DNA from 2 places in the Synechococcus sp. CS-603 genome. Region 2 is predicted to be linked to the other one. Evidence: predicted binding sites of a transcription regulator. Region 2 holds the regulator's gene; the other holds the start of a gene.
The links. The regulator NtcA, encoded in region 2, controls nitrogen genes in cyanobacteria. The targets are predictions, from matches to a motif close to GTANCNNNNGNTAC.

Region 1: cynS (cyanase) is a predicted target of NtcA. The motif match lies at 1,927-1,940, and genes of this name have one in related genera.

The regions. Positions count from the first base shown of each region.
Region 1 is NZ_OZ376778.1:722,574-725,982, reverse strand. It holds gene ACXMDM_RS03790 (urease subunit beta) at 1-115, shown strand, start outside; gene ureC (urease subunit alpha) at 179-1,903, shown strand; gene cynS (cyanase) at 2,052-2,519, shown strand; gene ACXMDM_RS03775 (formate/nitrite transporter family protein) at 2,627-3,409, opposite strand, start outside.
Region 2 is NZ_OZ376778.1:960,264-963,672, reverse strand. It holds gene dcd (dCTP deaminase) at 1-141, opposite strand, end outside; gene ACXMDM_RS04950 (cob(I)yrinic acid a,c-diamide adenosyltransferase) at 142-744, opposite strand; gene ntcA (global nitrogen regulator NtcA) at 957-1,685, shown strand; gene ACXMDM_RS04940 (DUF3084 family protein) at 1,745-3,007, shown strand; gene ACXMDM_RS04935 (RuvC family protein) at 3,004-3,409, shown strand, end outside.

The sequences.
Region 1 (3,409 bases), 240 kb from region 2:
CGGCACAGCGATCCGGTTTGAACCGGGGGACGAACGGGAGGTGCATCTGGTGCCCCTGGCCGGCCGGCGCCATGTCTACGGCTTCAACGGCCTGGTGAACGGTCCGCTCGACTGAATCTGCTCGCCCAACCCTTTCAGCACCGAACCTCTCCGCACCACACCTTTCCCCAACAGACCCATGCCCTATCGGATGGATCGGCGGGCCTACGCCGAAACCTATGGCCCCACCACCGGCGACCGGCTGCGGCTGGCCGATACCGAGCTGATCCTGGAGGTGGAGAAGGATTTCACCACCTATGGCGAGGAGGTGAAGTTCGGCGGCGGCAAGGTGATCCGCGACGGCATGGGCCAGGCACAGACCACCCGCGCCGCTGGCGCCGTCGACACGGTGATCACCAACGCCCTGATCCTCGATTGGTGGGGGGTGGTCAAGGCCGACATCGGCCTGCGCGACGGCCGCATCTGCGCGATCGGCAAGGCGGGCAATCCCGACATCACCGATGGCGTCACGATCGTCATCGGGCCCGGCACCGAGGCGATCGCTGGCGAGGGTCACATCCTCACCGCCGGAGCCCTCGACACCCACATCCACTTCATCTGCCCGCAGCAGATCGAAACCGCCTTGGCTTCCGGGGTCACCACCCTGCTGGGCGGCGGCACCGGCCCGGCCACCGGCAGCAACGCCACCACCTGCACCCCCGGCGCCTTCCACATGGGCCGCATGCTGCAGGCGGCCGAAGGTCTGCCGGTGAACCTGGGCTTCTTCGGCAAGGGCAACGCCAGCACCCCCGAAGCCCTCGAAGAGCAGATTCGAGCCGGCGCCTGCACCCTCAAACTCCACGAAGACTGGGGCACCACCCCCGCCGCCATCGACTGCTGTTTAACAGTGGCCGACAAGTTCGATATTCAGGTCTGCATCCACTCCGACACCCTCAACGAAGCGGGCTTTGTTGAAGACACGATCCGGGCAATCGGCGGTCGCACCATCCACACCTTTCACACCGAGGGGGCCGGCGGCGGCCACGCCCCCGACATCATCCGGGTCTGCGGCGAGGCCAACGTGCTGCCCAGCTCCACCAACCCCACGCGCCCCTACACCCGCAACACGCTCGAGGAACACCTCGACATGCTGATGGTGTGCCACCACCTGGATCCTTCAATCCCCGAAGACGTGGCCTTCGCTGAATCACGCATCCGCCGTGAAACGATCGCCGCTGAAGACATCCTCCACGACCTCGGCGCCTTCAGCATCATCGCCAGCGATTCCCAGGCCATGGGCCGGGTGGGTGAAGTGATCACCCGCACCTTCCAGACGGCCCACAAGATGAAGGTGCAGCGGGGCCATCTCCCCGAAGATGCCGCCAATCCCCGCGGCGCCCGCAACGACAATCACCGCCTCAAGCGCTATATCGCCAAGGTCACGATCAATCCAGCGATTGTTCACGGAATCGATAGCCAAGTGGGGTCGGTGGAAGTGGGCAAACTGGCCGATCTTGTGCTCTGGAAGCCGGGCTTCTTCGGCGTCAAGCCAGAGCTGGTGATCAAGGGGGGCTCGATTGTCTGGGCGCAGATGGGTGATGCCAATGCCTCGATTCCCACCCCGGGCCCCGTGCATGGCCGGCCGATGTTTGCCGCCTACGGGGCAGCACTCGCCCCCAGCTGCCTCACCTTCTTGAGCCAGGCCGCCCTCGACGACGACCTGCCGCGCAAACTGGGCCTGAAGCGGCCCTGCGTGCCGGTGGTGCACTGCCGCGATATCGGCAAGGCAGACATGCGCAACAACAGCGCCCTGCCCAAGGTGGAGGTGGACCCGCAGACCTACGAGGTGTTCGGCGACGGCGAATTGCTCACCTGCGAACCAGCCGATGTGCTGCCGATGGCCCAGCGCTACTTCCTGCTCTGAGTCCAGGCAGGGTGGGGCTATTCGTAGCAACCGGCACGGGCTATTGCGCGTTAGGAAGAGATGATTGAAAGGCCGCATAATGGCGGTTGCTCAGCAGCATAAAAACCTGCTTGTTTCCATCCCTTCTGTACGCCGCTCTACTCATTTTATGGCCCACTCGTTTGCCTCAGCTTCGCCAGGCCCCAGCCTCACCGCCACCCTGATGGCCGCCAAGAAAGCCAAGGGCCTCAGCTTTGCTGACCTGGAAGCGGCCATGGGTCTCGATGAGGTCTGGATTGCCTCGTTGTTCTATGGCCAGGCCGCAGCTTCAGCGGCGGAGGCCGAACAACTGGCTGGCCTGCTGGATCTCTCAGCGGAGATTGCCGAAGCCCTGCAGGCCTACCCCACCAAAGGCTGCCTGGATCCGGTGCTGCCCACCGATCCCTTGATCTATCGCTTCTACGAGATCATGCAGGTGTACGGCTTGCCGCTCAAAGATGTGATTCAAGAGAAATTCGGCGATGGCATCATGAGCGCCATCGACTTCACCCTCAATGTGGAAAAAATCGAAGACCCCGGCGGCGCTCGCGTCCAGGTCAGCATGTGTGGCAAGTTCCTGCCCTACAAGAAGTGGTAATCGCCGCCAGGTGATCAGACCCGGTTCTTTTCGCCAATAAAAAACCCAGCCAGAGGCTGGGTTTCGGCCACTCACGAAGAGTAGCCACTTATCGAGAGAGTGCTGGATCAGCGAGCACCAAGCTCGGCAGCCAATTCACGCTCCAGCCGTTCATCATGCTTCAGCGGCAACACATTGCTGATGGGTGAACGGTGCGTGCTGTAGAAGAGCATGCCGATGAACACCATGCCGCCCACAATGTTGCCCAGAGTGACGGGAAGATAATTCCAGAAGACGATCTGGGCGAAGCCCACGCCAGAACCCAGCAAAGGGCCGGTGGTGTGCAGGAACATATTCACCACAATGTGCTCCATACCCAGGGCTTGGAAGGCGGTGATCGGTAGCCAGCAGGCCATGATCTTGCCTGGAACGCTCTTGCTCACCAGCGCCAGGGTGACCCCAAGACAAACCAACCAGTTGGCAATCACGCCACGAAGAAAGGCAAGAAAAAAGCCAAGAAGGCCCAGATCTTGATACTTGGTAATCACATTGGCCTTGTTCAGGCCGATGATTTTGTTGGCGACCTCCACCCAGTCACCGGAGCCTGTGGCCAGGTCTGCGGTGCCACCACTGGTGAGGCTGATGGCAAAGAGAATGCCGACCAGGCCGGTGCCAAGGAAATTACCGATCCACACCCAGATCCAGTTGCGGAAGGTTTTGCTCCAGGTGGTCCGGCCTGCCCAGACCGCCATCGGCAGCAGGGCAAAGTTTCCAGTCACCAACTCCATACCGAACAGCACGATGCTGGCGAATCCGAACGGGAAGATGAACGAGCCGATCCAGGGAATGCCCGTCTGAACCATGATCGTGAGGGCCAGGCACAACGCCAGGCCGAGGGCGGATCCGGAATA
Region 2 (3,409 bases):
GTAGCCGTAGGAGGAGCAGCCGAAGCTCAGTACCGGCCGGCCCGCCGCTTGCGGATCGAGGTGACGCACCAGGCTGGCCTGGAACGGTTCGATCATGCCCTCCGCGGCCTGGGCGTTGATCCAGCGGTCACACTTGAGCATCTAGGCACCCCGGCACAACTGGGTGACCTGATCGGCCATCGCGATCAGGTCGGCTGGCATAGACGGCCCGGTGAGGATCACATCGAGCTGGGCTGGTCGTTGCTCCAGGGTGGACACCACGTCATCGGCCGGAAGGTAGCCCAGGGCGATCGCCAGGCCGAGTTCGTCGAGCACTACCAGGTCGACGGCGCCGGCGAGCAGCTGCTCGCGGCTGAAGGTCCAGGCCGCCTCGACCGCGCGCCGATCGGCCGGATCGGTGAGCGGATCAGCGGCTGGATGGATCAGGCAGCTGCTCAGCGCTGGCCGCATCCACTGGAGGCGTCCGCACAGCCAGAGACTGCGCTCCGGGCCCTGGTCGACGCCGCCTTTGAGAAACTGGCTGATCAGGACCCGGCTGCCCAGTCCGGCCGTGCGCAGGGCCTGGCTGAACACACCACTAAAACTGCCACGAAAGGCCGCGGTGTGAACCTGCAGCAATCCTTCGGGCCGGGCCGCTGTGACCTGCTGCGGGGGGAGGGGTGGCAGGGCCGGTGGGCGCACCTGGGCCAGGGGCCGCAACGGATGGCGGGCCTCCTGGTGAGGGGTGATCAGGCTGGCCGTCATCAACACCCCGCTGGGCACGCGAAACCGAATGTAGCGGTGTCGAGCCCGGAAACAAGCGGCAGGCACCATCCCTAGCGCAAACAGGCGTACTACTGCCTGGGCTTGCGCTCATGGGAATGCCTGCCAGCCTGGGTGGATCCAAGGGATTAGTGTCGATTGCTACGTGGCCTGACCTGGGCGATCCGTAGCTTCCGTTCACTCGTCTCGCCGTCATGGTCGGCGCAATGCGCGGATTTAGCCGCACCAGCACCACCCCAGCACTGACGACCACCGGCGTCGGCTCCACGGCCAGCGGAGCCACCACCCTGCTTGAAGTGATGCGTGGCCTCAGTGGCTGCACCCTTGAGGCAGTGGAGCGGGGCAAAACAATCTTCTTCCCTGGCGATCCAGCCGAGCGGGTCTATCTCCTCCTCCGCGGAGCCGTTCGCCTCTCCAGGGTTTACGAATCCGGTGAGGAGATCACCGTGGCGTTGTTGCGCGGAAACAGCCTGTTCGGGGTGCTCTCGCTGCTCACCGGCCAACGCTCCGATCGCTTCTATCACGCCGTTGCCTTCACCCGGGTGGAGATGGTCGCGGCACCGGCCACCTCGGTGCGTCGGGCGATCGAGCAGGACGCCAGCGTCGGGCTTCTGCTGTTGCAGGGCCTCTCCTCGCGCATCCTCCAGACCGAAACGATGATCGAAACCCTCACCCACCGGGACATGTCGTCCCGGCTGGTGAGCTTTCTGCTGGTGCTCTGCCGTGACTTCGGCGTGCCGGGTGCCGAAGGGATCACCATTGATCTGCGCCTCTCGCACCAATCAATCGCCGAAGCGATCGGCTCCACCCGCGTCACGATCACCCGCTTGCTCGGCGACCTCCGCCAGGCCGGCCTGGTCCAGGTGGACCGCAAGAAAATCACCGTCTTCGATCCGGTGGCCCTGGCGAAACGATTCAGCTGAGCTGGCCACAGCAGCGCCGCAACCCGCGGCACCGATACTGGAGCTCCTCGAGCTGAACCGTGTCCGGCTGGCTGCTGATCCTCGCTCTGCTGGTGCTGGGTGGCGTGCTGGCCACCCTGGGCGATCGGCTTGGCAGCCGGGTTGGCAAGGCCAGGCTCAGCCTGTTCAATCTGCGCCCCCGCAAAACCGCCGTACTGATCACGGTGCTCACCGGCAGCCTGATCAGCGCGGTGTCGCTGGGGCTGATGCTCGCGGTCAGCGAGCGCCTGCGGGTGGGGCTGTTTGAACTCGACAGCCTGGAGCAGAAACTGCGTGACAGCCGCAGCGCCCTTGATCGCAGCGCCGAGGCCTTAAAAAGCAGCAAAGCCGCCCTGGAACGCAGCACCACGGCCCAGCGCCAGGCCCAGCGGGGGGTGGTCCGGGCCGAACAGGGCCGTCAGCAGGCACGCCAGCAACTGGCCTCCGTCGAAGTTCAGGCCCAGCGCCTGCGCAGCGAACTGAAACCCCTGCAGGATCAGCGCAAGCAACTGATCAGCGAGCGCGACCGGCTCAACCGTGACATCGCCAGCCGGGATCAGGACATCCGCCGCAACGAAGCAGAACTCTCCAGGGTCAGGCAGCAGATCAGCGCCGGCGAAGCCGAACTCAAGTCGCTGGAGGAGAACCTGATCGCCTTCAGGCGCGGGGACGTGGTGATCAGCAGCGGCCAGACGCTCGCCACCGTCAAGGTCGCCATCCAGCGGCGAGCGGAGGCCAAGCCCGTGATCGAAGAGCTGCTGCGCCAAGCCAACCTGGCCGCCTTCGATCGGGTCCTGCCGGGAACAGCGCCCGATCGCCAGATGCTGCTCGTTCCCCGTGGCGATATCGAAAGACTGGAAGGCCTGATCAGCCAGGGAGGTGCCTGGGTGGTGAGCATCCGCTCCGCCGCCAACGTGCTGCGGGGCGAGCGCCAGGTGCTGGCCTTTCCCGATCTGCGCCCGAACCGTCAGGTGATGCGCGCCGGTGAGGTGATGGCCACCACCAATCTCGAGGGGGAGGAGCTCTCGCCGAATCAGGTGCGCAACCGGCTCAACCTGCTACTGGCGGCCTCCTTCGCCAAAGCACAGCGCCAGGGATCCGTGGTCGATGGGGTTCAGTTCGATGTGAATCTGTTCAACCAGCTCGGCCGTGAGCTCAGCGAGCGAACGGCCGGTCAGAGCGTCAAGCTCGAAGCGGTGGCACTGCGGAATGCCGACACCGCCGATCCGATCTTCCTGGAGCTGCGTCGTGTGGGGGGAGAAAGCAGTGGGGACGCTGTTCAGCCCCAGCCCCGGCGACCATGAGCCAGCTGCCCGCGCACGGAGCGCTTGCCGGCATCGACCCGGGCCGGAGCAAGTGTGGTCTGGTCCGCAGCGACCCTGACCGCCAGCGGATCGAGGTGGCCTTGATCCTCACCCCGGAGGACACCAGAAGGGAGCTCGACACCTGGCTGCAAGAGCGCCTGCTTGGCGCGATCCTGCTGGGCAATGGCACCGGCAGCAGGGCCTGGCTGGAGCAGCTGGCGCCCCTCGCTCCGGTGCTGCTGATCGAGGAACGGGGCAGCACCCTGGCGGCCCGTTCGCGCTACTGGCAGCTGTTCCCGGCACGGGGCTGGAGGCGGTTGCTGCCGATGGGCCTGCGCCAGCCACCACGGCCCTGGGACGACGTCGTCGCCCAGTTGTTGGTGGAGCAGGCCTTGGGCCACC